DNA from 4 places in the Desulfuribacillus alkaliarsenatis genome. Region 2 is predicted to be linked to each of the others. Evidence: riboswitches for the same ligand, from Rfam matches in the RefSeq annotation. Region 2 holds a riboswitch; each other region holds the start of a gene.
The links. A riboswitch is a leader RNA that binds a small molecule or an ion and turns the genes downstream of it on or off. The one in region 2 is predicted to bind cyclic di-GMP.
Positions count from the first base shown of each region.

Region 1: another riboswitch for cyclic di-GMP. It lies ahead of BHF68_RS10145 (response regulator); the one in region 2 lies ahead of BHF68_RS03985 (phosphate ABC transporter substrate-binding protein).
Region 3: another riboswitch for cyclic di-GMP. It lies ahead of BHF68_RS10945 (DUF192 domain-containing protein); the one in region 2 lies ahead of BHF68_RS03985 (phosphate ABC transporter substrate-binding protein).
Region 4: another riboswitch for cyclic di-GMP. It lies ahead of BHF68_RS01185 (GspE/PulE family protein); the one in region 2 lies ahead of BHF68_RS03985 (phosphate ABC transporter substrate-binding protein).

Region 1 is NZ_MIJE01000031.1:84,796-88,782, reverse strand. Features, by position in the region: gene BHF68_RS10150 (methyl-accepting chemotaxis protein) at 1-1,804, shown strand, start outside; cyclic di-GMP riboswitch class II at 1,867-1,952, shown strand; gene BHF68_RS10145 (response regulator) at 1,997-2,362, shown strand; gene BHF68_RS10140 (amphi-Trp domain-containing protein) at 2,499-2,774, shown strand; gene BHF68_RS10135 (ABC transporter substrate-binding protein) at 2,888-3,987, shown strand, end outside.
Region 2 is NZ_MIJE01000002.1:69,529-73,515, reverse strand. Features, by position in the region: gene BHF68_RS03990 (sensor domain-containing protein) at 1-1,127, shown strand, start outside; cyclic di-GMP riboswitch class I at 1,284-1,373, shown strand; gene BHF68_RS03985 (phosphate ABC transporter substrate-binding protein) at 1,546-2,388, shown strand; gene BHF68_RS03980 (methyl-accepting chemotaxis protein) at 2,399-3,987, shown strand, end outside.
Region 3 is NZ_MIJE01000032.1:38,941-42,927, forward strand. Features, by position in the region: gene BHF68_RS10935 (A24 family peptidase) at 1-388, opposite strand, end outside; gene BHF68_RS10940 (Flp family type IVb pilin) at 479-661, opposite strand; gene BHF68_RS10945 (DUF192 domain-containing protein) at 680-1,030, opposite strand; cyclic di-GMP riboswitch class I at 1,116-1,204, opposite strand; gene BHF68_RS10950 (hydrolase) at 1,553-2,092, opposite strand; gene BHF68_RS10955 (ferredoxin) at 2,177-2,365, opposite strand; gene BHF68_RS10960 (DUF2935 domain-containing protein) at 2,447-2,869, opposite strand; gene BHF68_RS10965 (KamA family radical SAM protein) at 2,982-3,987, opposite strand, start outside.
Region 4 is NZ_MIJE01000001.1:244,489-248,475, reverse strand. Features, by position in the region: gene BHF68_RS01190 (type IV pilus twitching motility protein PilT) at 1-451, opposite strand, end outside; gene BHF68_RS01185 (GspE/PulE family protein) at 531-2,240, opposite strand; cyclic di-GMP riboswitch class II at 2,340-2,423, opposite strand; gene BHF68_RS01180 (VanW family protein) at 2,518-3,897, opposite strand; gene BHF68_RS01175 (PRC-barrel domain-containing protein) at 3,969-3,987, opposite strand, start outside.

The DNA of each region.
Region 1 (3,987 bases), on a different contig from region 2:
AGCTATTGGATTGAACCCTGTAGTAGAAAATAAGCAGATTGTTGATGCTTTTCGAAATAGAGACCGTGAACAGTTAGCTGATTTAACCCTATCTAGTATGGAGGGCTTTTTCGCCCAAGGTATTAGGCAATATCAGTTTCATTTGCCAGACGCAAGTTCTTTTTTTAGAGTTCACCAACCAGAAACATATGGCGATGATCTCTCATCTTTCAGACATACTGTTGTAGAAGCTAATAACCAACGGGCAGTAATACAAGGGCTGGAAGGTGGAGTTGCAGGTGCTGGTTTCAGATATGTTGTTCCCATGCAAAGCAGTGCAGGAACTCATCTAGGAACAGTTGAACTGGGTATGGGGTTAACTAGCGCGTTCCTGCAATCTCTACAACAAGAGTATGGAGGAGATTGGGACTTCTACGCAATAGGTGAGGAGTCAGAACTTATTCATCTAACGGGTATTGATGCAAATGTTGAAAAAACAACGATTATGCTTAATTTAAATAACATGAATTCTTTGAAAAATGCCCAATCAATAATCTTAGAGGATGGCTACCTTAGTATGCTAATAGTCCCCCTAACTGATTATTCAGGAGTACCAAGATGGGTATTACTACAGACAAACGACAATCAACAGTTATTGTCTGAAATGAGCAGAGACTTGTACATTAATTTAGCTATTTCCAGTCTTATTATCATTCTTACTGTTATTATTTTAACAATTAGTATTAAGAAACAATTAGCTCCTATAAAGACACTTACAGAAGTGTCACAGAAAATGTCGAACAGTGATTTGCGATTTGAGCCAGTTAATATCAATTCAAGTTATGAGTTAAACACATTAGGTGATGCATTTAACACTATGAGTGAAAAAATTCGTGAACTGGTAAAATCCTTACAAACAAAGAACAATGATTTGCGAGAAGCTGCAAATGTATTGAAGGTGAATTCACAACAATCAATTAAAGCCTCCGATATGACATCAGATGCGATTCATGATGTGGCTCGTAGCGCTGAAACGCAGTTAACTAGCGCTAAAGAGACATCTGTTGCTATGGAAGAAATGGCTGTAGGGATAGGTAGGGTGGCTGAAACATCAACGCTAGTTGCAGAATCATCTAACGAGATGCGTATTAAGGCGCAAGAAGGAAATAGTTCGATGAAAAGCAGTATTGAAAGTATATCAATGATTAGAGATGGTGTAACGGAAACATCGCATATTATCAACGAATTGAAAACAGACTCAGAGGAGATTGGCGGGATAGCCAATATCATATCAGAGATTTCTGAGCAGACTAATCTTTTAGCACTGAACGCTGCTATTGAAGCCGCTAGGGCAGGAGAAGCAGGCAAGGGTTTTGCTGTGGTAGCTGATGAAATACGTAAGTTAGCTGATCAAACATCGAAATCTACTGGTAAGATATATCAAATAATACAACAAATTCAGAACAAAACAATACAGGCTTCCGCTTCTATGGAGGGCAGTAAGCAAGAAGTTGAGAAAGGAATAAAAGTTTTTGAAGAAGTAACTAATATATTCTCGGAGATTGTAACCTCTGTAGAAGGTGTTGCTTCCCAGGTTGAGGACTTATCTGCTATCGCGGAACAAATGTCTGCTAGCTCGGAAGAAGTAACTGCTTCAGTACAAGAACTGGCTAGTACATCAAGTGCTACAACTGATAGAACTCAAGACATTACAAAAATGGCTGAAGAGCAGTTGGTTATTATGAAAACGGTTGTAAACGCAGCAGAGCAGTTGAACGATATGGCAGAAGACTTACAAGAACTGAGCAAAAGTTTTAAATTATAAATTGCAAAATTTGTATTTCATATAGTATAATTTAATAAAACTTGACTAGAGAAAAAACTATATACTGTATTGGAAGCAAAGAAGAGTCATCTATTATTTGGGCGCTTTAGATGATTATGAGCGAGTAGCGCAACCGACCATACTTATGGTCGGTTTTTTGTGTGCATATAGAATGGATAGGGGATAGGTTTCGTGAGAAAAATTGCATTAATTGATGACAGTAAAACATTTCGTGTTTATGCAAGGCAGATTCTAGAGCAAGAGCAATATCAAGTGGAAGAATTTAACGACGCTGAGGTGTTTTTTAATGTGACAAAGGACTTCAATGAGTATGCTCTGATTATTACAGACTTACATATGCCTGGTATGAGCGGGCTGACAGCATTGGAGAACATTCGCTTCAACCCAATTACGGAAAAAATCCCTGTTCTTTTAATTACAGGGAAGCCTTCGAAGGACGTAGTAGAGCTTGCGGTACGCTATAAAGTGAATGACTTTATAAGTAAACCATTTACTTCTGATGTATTGCTTTCACGTGTTAACAAAATCTTAAAATAATAACGCTTTCATTGTGTGAAGTTGGGTAAAAGCTTGGACAATGACAGTGTTGAGATGGTAGAATATAAGTACTAAAAGAGTAACAAAAGCATATAATAAAAAGCTTGAAATTACTATTTTAAAAGGAGTGTTTGCTATGGTTATGGACCAGAAGCCAAGAACGGTTGTGCACTTTAAGAGTGAAGAACGTAGAACAGTCAATGAAATTGCGGATTTCCTCAGAGTTGTTGCTGACAAGCTTGACACACAAGGTTCATTTCAAATTGAACAAGCAGGCGAGCAGTTTGATATCAGACCTGAAGGCAACACAAAGCTAGAGCTTAAGTATGAAAGCAAAGGTGAACGGCACAAGTTTGAAATAGAAATTGAATGGAAGCCTGGCCAAGAAGATAAATCATTTACAATAAGATAGATTGAATTAATCAGTCTTTTTCGTTAATAAGTTTAATGAAAAAGACTTTTTTCAGTAGTGACAGTAAACGTTCAGTAGAAGTTTAGTAGAGCGTAGTTATGGGGGAAAAAGCCATGGGGAAATCACGCAAATTTGCTATTATTGCCGCAAGTTTACTTATTTTAGCCATTATTATTGGAGTAATTGGATGTAGTAATGTTAAATCTGATAATGCCGAAGATAGAATAGTGCTAGTTGTTACTAAAGACCAATCTGATACGGCTAGCTTAAACCCTACCAGGTTGTTGGTGGCTGCGGAGATGGCCTTGGCGGATTACAATAAAAATTCTAACGCTGTATCATTAAGGAATCACTTTATAACATATACTGGTGAAGAAGTGAATGGTTACCAGATGGCAAAAAAATATTTAGATAAAAATTCAGAAGATGTAGTTGCAATAGTTGGAGACTTTAATAGTCCAGGAACTGAATTACTTGCTGATTTGGCAGAAGAGTATAGGATACCTCATTTATCTTTTTTTGCAATAGATGAGGCTATTTTTACTGACAATAAGTGGAGCTTTTCCTATCGCAGTAGATTAGTACAAGAGAAAGAAATAGCCAAAGAATTGTTACTAAACCACTTAGATGCAGAAAGTATCACAGTAGTACATTCTGATTTGCAAAATGTTGCACAAAGGTGGAACGATATACGTCTGATGTTAGAAGCAGAGGGAGTTGCTATAAAAGATGTTGAAGAATTTGCTAGTGGCGTACAAGATTTTCGCAGTTACATTAACTGGTTGAAAGCTGAGGAAGATAGTTATGATGTAATTGCAGCCTTCCTAGGATCTGCCCAAATCGAGCATTTTTTACAGCAGCTTGCTATCGCTAAAGTGCAAAAACCTATTTTTTTAACAGGAGTAACAATCAGTATTGAGGGGATAGCTGATTTACAAGGAATTGATTTACCTATGTATACTTTTGTACCAGAAATATTTCTGAAGGTTGATCAAACGGATGATTTAGAGTTTCAATCATTTGTAGAAAGATATAGGGTAGCGATAGGCTATCACCGTTTTGATACACTCGGACCTTGGGTATACGATGGCTTTAGCTTGTTATATGAGTTAGTTGAGTCTGAAATTGTTGCTAATAGTAGTGACATTACCAGTGCGCTTAAGGAGCAATTACATAGCTATAATCAAGAACGGATGGTAGGACCTATTGCTTT
Region 2 (3,987 bases):
TAGGGCATGATTTTGGAGATCTTTTGCTACAAGCTGTAACTGAGCGATTACAGGAAAGCTTAGACAGCAAATCTAGAGTTTTTCGGGTTGGTGGAGATGAGTTTACCGTTGTATATGAAGGAAGTCAGAAATTAACGGATACTGCTGAGAATATCCTAACGATTTTTAAGGAGCCCTTTGAAATAATCGATAGGCGAATTTACATGACTGTAAGTGTGGGGGTGAGTATTTATCCGCAAGATGGCATTGAAGTCAATATGTTATTAAAAAATGCTGATGTAGCAATGTATGCTGCAAAAAATAAAGGTAGAAATCAGTATGTTTTTTACCAAACTTCAATGAATGAACGTGCCGAAGAGCTGCTGCTATTAGAAAATGAGTTAAGACAAGCGCTAGAGAAGGAACAGCTAGTTTTATATTATCAGCCTCAAATAGATATAAAAACTAAAAATATAATCGGATTAGAAGCGTTGGTTAGGTGGAATCATCCAAGGTTAAAGTTTGTGTCCCCTGCGGATTTTATACCATTAGCTGAAGAGACAGGTTTAATTGTGCAGATTGGTGAGTGGGTGCTAAAGACAGCGTGCAAGACAATGAAAAAGTTATTAGAGACAAACTTTCCAGCGACTAATATGGCGGTTAATATATCTGTAAAACAATTTACGCATCAAGGCTTTATAGAGACGGTAGAACAGGCATTACAGGAGGCTAATTTAGAGCCGCGCTATTTGGATTTAGAGGTTACAGAGAGCTTGGCCATGAATGATGTAGAGTGGGTGGCTGAGACGTTGCATGTTCTCAGGAGAATAGGTGTAACGATTTCGATTGATGATTTTGGTACTGGTTACTCTTCTTTGAACAATTTTAGAAGCCTTCCGATTAACAAGCTAAAGATAGATAAATCATTCGTAAATAGGGTCACCTTTGACCAAAAGGATGATGCTATTGTTAAATCTGTGATAAATCTTGCCCATAGCTTAAACCTTACGGTGATTGCTGAAGGTGTAGAGACTTTAGATCAGTTTGAATTACTTCGTAATTATCGCTGTGATGCATTTCAAGGATATTTATTTAGTAAGCCCGTTCCAGAGGGGAAGTTAAATTCATTGCTAATGTCACTAAAATAGTTAGCAATAGAAGGAAAATTGTTAAAAAGCAGAAAAATGTAGAAATTTATTGCAAAAATATATTGAAGTTAATAGATAGGTGATGTAGTATACTAGTTGGGAAATTAAACGTAGGTAATTGGTCGTATTTGTCGCTAAGCACAATAATATAAAATGTTCAGAAAATAGCAAACTGACTGAAAGGTCAGGACGCAAAGCTATGGGTCTAAGTCTATGTAATATAGATATGATAGCCAAGTTGCCTAACATTCTAAGAAATGGGGGTAGCTATTTATAGCTGCCCTATTCTGTTTTTCTGGATATTGGTAATAAGTTTACTTTGTTTGACAAAATAAGCCAAATAATAAGTGCGTAATGATCTAATATTTCCAAATAGAAGTATGTGTTAATGAAATAGTTGGAGATGAGGAGGAGTGTAATGAAAAGGACTACGTTTGTAATTATAGCAAGTTTTATGGTTCTAGCAGTTGTATATCCGGTGTATGGACAAGCTGATGAACAAATTAGAGTTTCTGGAGCAAGTACGATGTTTCCGTTTGTTGCAGAAATATTGGAGCTACACAAAGAAATACATGGTGTGGAATTTGAGATTGCTGCTGGTGGAAGTGGAACAGGGATTAATAATACTATCTCTGGAGCATCGGATATAGGAATGGCTTCAAGGTCAATAAGTGATAGTGAGAAGCTGCAAGTAGAAGATTTATTAGTTGGATTAGATACAATTGTCTTCGTTGTTAACGAAAGGAATCCAATTAATGAAATTTCACAAGCTCAATTAAAGGAAATGTATAGTCAAGAAAACGTAACCTGGGAGCGTTTTGGTTGGACTAATACACCTATTGTATTAGTATCTAAGGAGATAGGTAGAGCTACACTTGATCTGTTCGAAGATTTTGCAGGAATAAAAAGCCCATACAGGGAGCAACAAGAAACGCCTAAAATTTTAGAAAGTGCCATAGAAGTAGGGGCTAACCTTGAGGTTGCGACTATAGTAGGAGGAATTCCAAATGCTATAGGTTACTTATCTTTAGGGACTGCTGTAGAGTTGCAAGAACGCGGTATGCCAATCAAGATATTACGCTTAGAAGGCGTAGAAGCTACGACTGATAATATCGTAAATGGAAGTTATCCTATCTTAAGGGAATTGAATGTGGTTTATCGTGCAGATAATGAAGCCAAGGTCCAATCACTATTAGAGCTATTACTTAGTGACCAAGGGCAGGAAATTATTGAAAAACACTCATTCATTCCAGTGAATTAAGGAGGGCATCATGAAAATATCTATTGGTAGAAAAATCATTATTCCCTTTGCAGTTCTTGGGATATTCACTGTAATCGCGCTGATTGGGAGCTTTGTTCATCAAAACAGTACGATGTCGTCGTTGTTAGAATTAGAGCATAATGTAGCATATATAGAAAGCCAATCAAAAGAAATAGTAAGTGATATTAAAAGTGGTATTTTAACTAATGACGATGAATATGCGATTTTGGCTGCTCAAAAATCATTAGCGGTGTTTGATGCTATAGAACACTTAAAGGATCAAGTTCCAGAGCAGGCAGCAATTATAGAAAGAGAATATACCGACTTCTATACAAGTATAGTAGCTGTTCAGGCAGTATTTTTAGAAAACAGGACGGAGGAGGGTGCTGTCCGTCTGCAGGAAGTATCAGATAGGGAGCAAGCCTTGAATGCAGTATTCAATGATGTAAAAATGGAAGTGGAGCATCATTACAATCAAGCACAGCAACTCATTGCAATTATGCTGGGAGTTGTTATTGCTGCCTTCGTTGTCATGATTACAGTTGTAAGGTTTATAATATTACCTAAATTAATTATCAATCCAATTAAGGAGACTGTTAAGTTTGCTGAAGCATTTGGTGAAGGCGACTTAACGAAAACTGTCCCTGTCTATTATGATGATGAAATAGGCGACCTTGGAAAAGCATTAAATCAAGGGATTGAAAAAACTCGTAGTGTAATGAGAAATGTATTAGATGCTGCTAATGACGTAAGCGCATCAAGCGAAGAGTTATCGGCAACCACTGAAGAAATATTAGCACAGACACAGACGGTAAAGCATAGCAGTCAGGAAATTGCTACTGGTATGGATATTACGAAGGATACAATGCAGTCAGTTGAAGTGTTTGGTGATCAGGTAGTTGATGCAGCATCTACATTAGCTGGGAAAGCCGATTCTGGACACCAATCTGTAAAAGAAATTGAAGAACGTGCTACGAGATTAAAGCATAACGCGGAGCTTTCCTTGGAGAATAGTCAGAAAATGTACGAAGATAAAAGAGTACAGGTTGTAAAGGCGATTGAGGAAGGGAAAATTGTAGAAGAAATAGGTAAGATGGCTGATACAATTTCTGGCATTGCCGAGCAAACTAACCTACTAGCGTTAAATGCTGCTATTGAGGCTGCTCGTGCAGGAGAGCAAGGAAAAGGCTTTGCTGTTGTTGCTGATGAAGTCCGTAAGCTAGCTGAACACTCATCAACGACTGTTTCTGAAATACAAACTACAATTTCACTTGTTCGCGAAGCCTTCAATAATTTATCAGTTAATACGGAGGAAATTCTTAAATATATTAACGAAATAGTAGCCAAAGACTATCAAGAAATGGTTACTAATGGACAAGCATACCTTGAGGATGCAGAACTTGTAAGTAACCTAGTAGCTGATTTCGCAGCAACCAGTGAACAATTAAAAGCATCTATGCAAGAAATTGATCGAGGGTTAAAGGACGTTTCTGAGGGTCTTGAAGAAGCAACAGCAAGCTCTCATGGGATTAATAGTAATATCTCTGAAACTGCTGGAGCCGTAGAAGATATAGCGAAAGTTACACAATCGCAAGCAGA
Region 3 (3,987 bases), on a different contig from region 2:
TACCGATGAAATATCCAATTGCCTTCAATCTTTGTACAAAACCTTTTCTAAAGAGCATTATCATAATTGCAATAATTGCCCCAAAAATAGCCATAAATAATGCTGTATTTATTACAAATGATACTCCTTTTATGGCTCCAATAAGTGCTAGTAATTTGACATCACCTGCACCTATGCCGCCCATCATATATGGTATTATAAGTATTAGTAGTCCTGTAAATAAGCCCATTAGTGCAAAAGTTAATCCTTCCCAGCCTGTCATAACAATGTGGATAATAAGTGTAATAATCAGTGCTGGAAGGAGAACTTTATTATATATTTTGCGACTACGAATATCTGTCACTACACAAATTACTAATGTAATTATAAGTACTGCATTTAACCACATTGTCAGATACCTCACTCTCTTTTTTAGAAATGGCCTTACGCAAACGTACGTAAGGCCATTTCTAAAAGTTAAATTTCTAATTTACATTTATTAAGGAGTATTTTCACGGTTGGTAACAATATTAACTACTCCATCATACATTTCAATGATTTGCTCTCTTAATAATGCCAATGCTCCTACTACTGCTACTGCGATTAAACCTAGAACTAAACCATACTCCGTCATCCCTTGACCTTCTTCTTCAATTAATAATCCTTTAAATTTGTTTAACATATTAACAACCTCCAATTTTTATTTTTTAGTTTGTAATTTTAATATCTGACCAATATCAACTTTTTTCTTGTTAATGACTCCTACTGGAAGCTCTATGATGTCTCTAGTATGCTTGTGAATACTTCCAATTGTGTTAGGTTTTAATTCATGCTGTACAGCTATTACCTGTTGTTTTTCATCCAGATAAACTACATCTATTGGATATCTCATGAAGAAGGTATGTATCGATCGGCAGGGGGAAAGATATAAAGCATTACCTTCTTGAAGTCTAGCTGTAAACATTAAACCCTTTAACCTTGACCAGAAGCTTGTTGCCATCTGTACATCATCGGCTATCGTGACACCTGTGGTTTGATTGACTAACGCCAATATCCCTCCTCCTTCTGAAAAATAAAATGATCCCTGCCTTCTTCCGAAAGTAGGGATACTGCAATTGAAAAAAACACCCTAATCTTTCGGTAGCTGGCTGGCATAATGCACGTATGCATTGTAGCCCCTGTAGCTTTGCGTCACTGATTTTCATCAGCTTTGCCTTTATCGAGATTCAGCGATGTTTATCGTCCGAACCTTTTTATACTCTTATTATACGAAGCGCTATTTAGATATACCATCCACCTTTGTTTTCATTTTAATACTTGATAAATAACTGCTATTGTCACAATAAAGACAAGTTATAAAAGCCATATAAAAAGACTATAGAACTATGCTTTTTGAACGCGCAATTCTATAGTCGTAGTAATATGGTATCAATAGAGTGTTATATTCCATATATTTCTGTTTTTGTAATTGTTCCAAAAAGATTCCATAGTTCTATGTACCCAGTAAACTACCTACCCTAAAGGTCCCGCATTAATTATTAGCTAGGAATTTAGTCGCAAATGCTCCTTGTTATTACTTAATAACCTTTAGCAGTTCTTTAAACTTATCTCCTTTAGACACTTTTAAAAGTTCGAACAATGCCATTTCAACAGTGGTAAAGCTTGCTCCTAGTGAAACGATTTTTTCAATACCAGCATTTTTATTGGCTTCAGTTCTTGAAGATACAGCATCGATAACAACTTCAACATCAAAGTTTTTACTTAATAAGTCAACTGCCGTTTGATATATACAAATGTGTGTCTCTATACCAGCCAATAACACTTGATTCTTATTAACTGCTAATAGCCTATTAATAAAATCTTCGTTCTCGCAACAGCTGTAGCAATGTTTTTCTATAGGCTGCCAATCTGCAAATAATCCTTTAACTTCATCAACCGTAGCGCCTAACCCTTCTGGATATTGTTCTACTACTATGATTGGTATTTCCAAAATCTGTGCACCTTTGATAAGCTTTTGTAAGTTAATAAATAGGTTTTCCTTGTCAAACATTGATTGTGCTAGCTTACCCTGTACATCAACTACTACTAAAACAGTATTATCTTTATCTAGCATAACTTATTCTCCTCCAATATATAGGTTGTTTTTTATTATTTTACATTATTTATTAACACAAAAAAAGAGATCATAAGATCTCTTTTAGCTTATAGGTATTGCATCTGTTGGACAGGACTCTGATGCTTCTCTAACACTATCTTCCAATTCAGAAGATACTGAGTCAGTTTTAGCTTCTGCTTTACCATCGTCGTTCCAATCAAATACCTCAGAACATATGTCTATGCATGCACCGCAGCTAATACATAAATCTTGGTCTACTGTTACTTTCATAGGATAAAACCCCTTCCATTGGTATTGACAATTTGTTAATACACCATTGTCTGTCCATAGTTTTATCCATACTGGTTATAACTATACGCTCATCAGTTTTTTAATAGTGGCAAGTATGCGCATAAAATACCCTGACTCTTCATATACATGATGGACTAGTAATTGAATAGTATCGTTGTCTGGGTATAGTTTCCCCAACTCAATTAATAGCTCAATAAACTCTTTGTTGAGTTTTTCTGCTTCTAATACTAACTTCCATACAGCATCGAACCAATCTGATTCAGGATAGGGTTGATATTTTTCTCCTATTTTGTCTCTAATCTCAACTGCTTTTTCATGTATTGATTTCCATTCTTTTCTCATAGCGACCAGCTTGTTCTTCTGCGCTTCTGGTATATTATCTATAGTCTCAGTGAAAACAATTGTGTGTTCATATTGGATGTTAGACCAAAATGATATTTCATAAATTGAATTTAATAACATAGGCGTAGTAACACTGTACACAATAATACCTCCTCAAAATATATTCCCTGTTACTTCATATGTTTTGAGAACAATTTGTGTGCATGCCTACGCCCAAATTATATACTATATCAATTTTGAACTAATTTAAATGTTACAGGTAGTACCAGATACTGCTGTAATCAGTTACGTCTTCTCCTCTAGCTTTAAGATTTTGTAGAAAATCATCTATAGCTAAATCTGTATGAAGATAAGGCGAAGTATCTTCGGTGCTAATATCCCACGGATAAAATTCATATACTCTTTCACCAGTTGGTAACACCATAATCACCTCGTGATCTTGACCAGCCCTTAGATAGTTTTTGCCTAGTCTTGGTATATTGTACACCGCTTCATCTGTTCTTTCTAGCCCAGGATTAAGACGTGCTTCCTCTGTTTGTTCCTGCAGTAGCCTAGCAATTGGCACTCGATAGTCCTTAGTTTCTTCTTTACCCTTTGTATTAAATGTATAGTAAGGATCTACTCCAATTGACCTTAAGACTTTTCTTAAGGCTACCATCTCAAATTTTCGTGCATTCTCTAATGTAAATACGCCTTGATTATAGACTGCAATTTTACGTGCCCTTAATTTCTGGATTGCTTCCATAGCTTCTGGTGATACTTCATAAGTATGCTCAAAGTGAGTCATTACGCATACTTCACGCTCTCCAGGTATATGGTAAGCTGCTAATAAATCTGCAAACTCGTCAGTGATACGCATTGGCATAACTACTGGAATTCTTGTACCTATTCGTATACGCTTTATATGCTCCAATTCGCTAATTCTGTCTAATATCTTCTTAAATACAGCATCGGACATTATGGCTGGATCTCCACCAGTTACTAAAATCTCTGTAACCTGTGGATGATTCTTATACCAATCTAATGCTTTATCTAATTTGCTTTTTGGTGCCTGTGCTTTTTCGTCTAGCACATCATCTATTTCCCAGTTACGTTGACAATAAACACATATTTGCGAGCAGGTGTTGTGAGGTTTGAAAATAGATATCATAGGATATCTTCTTGTAATTAAATCCTCAGGGGATGTATCATGTTCGCCCATAAAATCTAAATCCTCTAGTCCAGAATCCTTCGCACTTACCATCATTTCAGCATATTTC
Region 4 (3,987 bases), on a different contig from region 2:
CTATCATTGCCGCCAGCGTCGTAGATTTACCACTTCCTGTCGGACCTGTAACAAGAACTAAGCCGCTGCGTTTGTTAGAAAGCTCTCTAAACACAGGTGGCAGGTTTAATTGCTCCATGGTTAATATCTTTGTAGGAATAATACGCATTACAATTGCTATATGCTTTTGCTGCTTGAAGATATTAACACGAAAGCGTGCAACACCTTGAATTTCAAAGGAAAAATCCAAATCACCTTTTTGCGCTAGCTTCTGCTGTTGGTCACGGTCTGTCACCTGCTGCATTAGCTGCTCCATATCTTCATGGGTCAACTTACGATTAAAGGCAGCTTGGTATTTACCAGCTGATGTCAATCTCCCGTGTAGTCGATACATTGGTGTTGCATTTACCGTTAAGTGGATATCCGATGCACCAATTTTAACAGCCTCTAGCAATATATCCTTCATTATCATTTCTTGTCACCCCCACAAATAATAACTTCAATTGTAATTCATGAGTTGAATTGGTCTTTATTTCATTTTACTATTTTATTTATTCATCTGTATAGGATACTCTGACAACTTCATTTAAGGTGGTTATACCAGCTAGTGCTTTCTGGATACCATCTTTCTTCAGTGTTATCATGCCCTGCTCTACAGCGAGCTCTTTAATAACGTCTGCCGATGCTTTAGTAGCAACTAGCTTACGTATTTCTTTCGTTAGTGGCATGAATTCATGGATTGCTGTTCTCCCTTTGTAGCCTGTATTATTGCAGAAGCTACATCCAGCTCCGTGATAGACCGTCACTGGCTCCTTTTCATCTACTCCGATAAAAATGCGCCATGGGTCTCCCTCTGGTAGCTGTGAGCTCTTCTTGCAGTCTGAGCAAATTGTTCGCACTAAACGTTGACCTAATACACCAACTAGTGCTGATGCAACTAAAAACGGCTCCACCTCTAAATCTAGTAGGCGTGTAAGTGTACTTGCTGCGTCATTTGTATGCAAGGTACTAAGTACTAGGTGTCCTGTAGTAGCTGAACGGACTGCTATTTCGGCAGTCTCGCGATCACGTATCTCACCAACCATGATAATGTCAGGGTCTTGGCGAAGGATTGAGCGCAGACCATTGGCAAAGGTCATACCAACCTTCGTATTAACTTGAATTTGGTTAATACGATCAAGTACATACTCGACTGGGTCTTCGACCGTTACGATATTTTTTTGATTGTCATTAATTTCATTCAAGGCTGCGTACAGTGTGGTTGTTTTACCACTACCAGTTGGACCTGTTATTAATATTACGCCATAGGTTTGCTTTAACGTTTCTCTAAATCGTTCTTCCACCTGCTGATTCATGCCTAGTTCATATACAGAAAACAACACATTAGTCTTATCTAATAAACGTATAACTACCTTTTCTCCAAAAATTGTTGGTAGTGTTGAAATACGTAGGTCAACGTTGTTGTTACCTGACTTAATTTGTATACGTCCATCCTGGGGTACACGCTTCTCGGAGATATCCATATCTGCCATAATCTTAATCCTAGATACCAGCGATGGATGTGTTTGCTTGGGTAATTCCATCATATCTTGGAGGATACCATCAATCCTATAACGTACACGTAGTAGTCTTTCTGCAGGCTCTATGTGAATATCTGAAGCCTTTTCTTTAATCGATTGTTGGATAATAGCATTTACTGCCTTAGTAATCGGTGCTTCATCTGTAGCGTTTGCTAGCTCATCAAGGTTAATCGTATCAGTGATGCTATCATCTTGCTTCTGCATTTCTTTAAGCTGTCCACCAAAGGCTTGACGTACTGAATCTGTCAGACCAAAGTATCTAGAAATTACTCTATCGAGCTCATGCTCAGTAGCAATCACAGGCTCCACCTCATAGCCCGTAGCCATTTTCACATCATCAAAGGCTACTAAGTTTAATGGATCTGCCATTGCTAAACGTAAAGTATTATCGCGCTTTTCAATTGGAATAATTTTATGCCTTCTTGCTAAATCTCCATCAATTAGCTTAACAATTTTCGGGTCTAATCGTAGCTTGTGCAGGGCAATCTGTGGAATACCCAACTGAAACTCTAGCACTTCGTTTATACTCTGCTGGGTAATAAAACCAAGCTGAATTAGCGCCTCCCCTAAGCGTACTCCCATTTCCTTTTGAACTCTCAAGGCTTCCTGAAGCTGTGATTCCGTTATTAGATTAGATTCTACAAGTAAATCTCCTAGACGTTTTTTCCCAGGTTTAGCCATGTTGTACCTCCGCAAATATTAATTATCTATGCTAATTATAAACCGTTATCTGCTTTATTGTCATTCAATAATTATATATAAAAAAGACCCCATGACAAAAATCATGTGGGTCGGTTTCACTACTAGCTCCTTCTAACCCAAGTGACCATAATAGAGGTTAGATGTCATAACTCCCATATTTATATGTATTCTACAAAAAAGTGATAATTCCTTTAAATTATTATAAAAAATTAGGTATTAAGGCTTCCAAACTTTTGTAGAGTTCGGTCCTTTTGTACTACCTATTGCTTGTCGTACCTTTTCCACCATTTATGTTATTTGCATTTCTATGTCGTTCTCCAATTTCTATAATTCTAGGAACTGAATCGTAGGAATTACTAGTAATCAGCTCTTGTTGTGGCTGGTTGTTAGAATCCCATACCCTATACAAATCGATTGTATATCCCACTTCCCCAGCTCCGACTACATGCTCACTCAAAGGACTTAATGCTGTATTTAAGTAATACTCAACTTCAGGCTGAATAGTTCGTTTGTTTCTCGTTTCTAATGAGTAGTTGATATAATCTGTCTGATTGCCGAACACCTGAACTTCAACCTTATTATCGAGAATTTTCAAACTGACATACATGTTTCTTCTTTTAGAGTTTGTCAGTTTTAAATCTTCTGATTTCTTAACTACGGACGCATCATACCCTAGTGGCGCATATGGAACTGGACGACTGTTATTATGATGCTCCATAATGTCTAGTCCTGCCTTAAGCGCAGCAACATAGAGGGTAGTAGCAACCTGTGACACACCACCACCGTAGCCCTCTGAGCTTGAATCATTTTCCACTCCTGGTGCAATCGTGTATCCATTGTTAGCAGTATATGGACTAGCTAGCTCATTAAAAGAAAAGGCCGCCTGTGGTGAGATTACAAAATGTTCTATACGCTCGACTGAACGCATCATGTTATGAAGCTGGTTCCTATCTGTCGTATCAATTACTGTCGTATAGGTAGCAAAATGGCGATTAACGTCATGCAACTCCCTTGCTGACACCCTAGGCATCACCTCATTTAAAGCTACCTGAAAGTAATCTGCTGGAAATGCGTAAGCGATAGCGTTCTGAATCTCCATAATCAATTGCTCAATATTTAGGACTGATCCTATTTGCTCAGCTGTTTTTTCGATTCTATTGCCTACTTTATAAACAGTAGCATCGATGACAGGTATATTAACTTGAGTCGCTATCTCTTCTAAATACTCCTGTAATTTTAGGCGGTCATATTGAAAGACTAATGGAATGTGCTGGCGACTAGAGAGAGATGTCAAGGCAAATGCTTCCTCTACTGTTGTCTCTACGTCATAGCGAATCTGCAATTCTACAACTGGAATAATCCATAATTGCTCATCAATTTGAATAGTAATCTGTTTGCTATCTATATTAATTAATGCTCGCTCGATAGCATCTATAGCACCTTCTTTTGTCATATTTTCTAATGGAACACCTGCTACAGAGTAATTATTTTCCATGATGGGACGTTCATTTTCATTAGTGTCCACTTTTTCAGTAATTAAATATGCCATATTACTAATCACTAATAAAGGGACTAGAAAAATGATAAATAATAGCACGCTTTGAGGTACTTGGTGTCCTTGCGTTTTTTTGTTCATCCCATCTTCTCCTTTAAGCCTTACACGCTGTCTCGCACATTTACTTAATTATTACTTTCACTTAATTATTATTAATCCGATACGCTCATG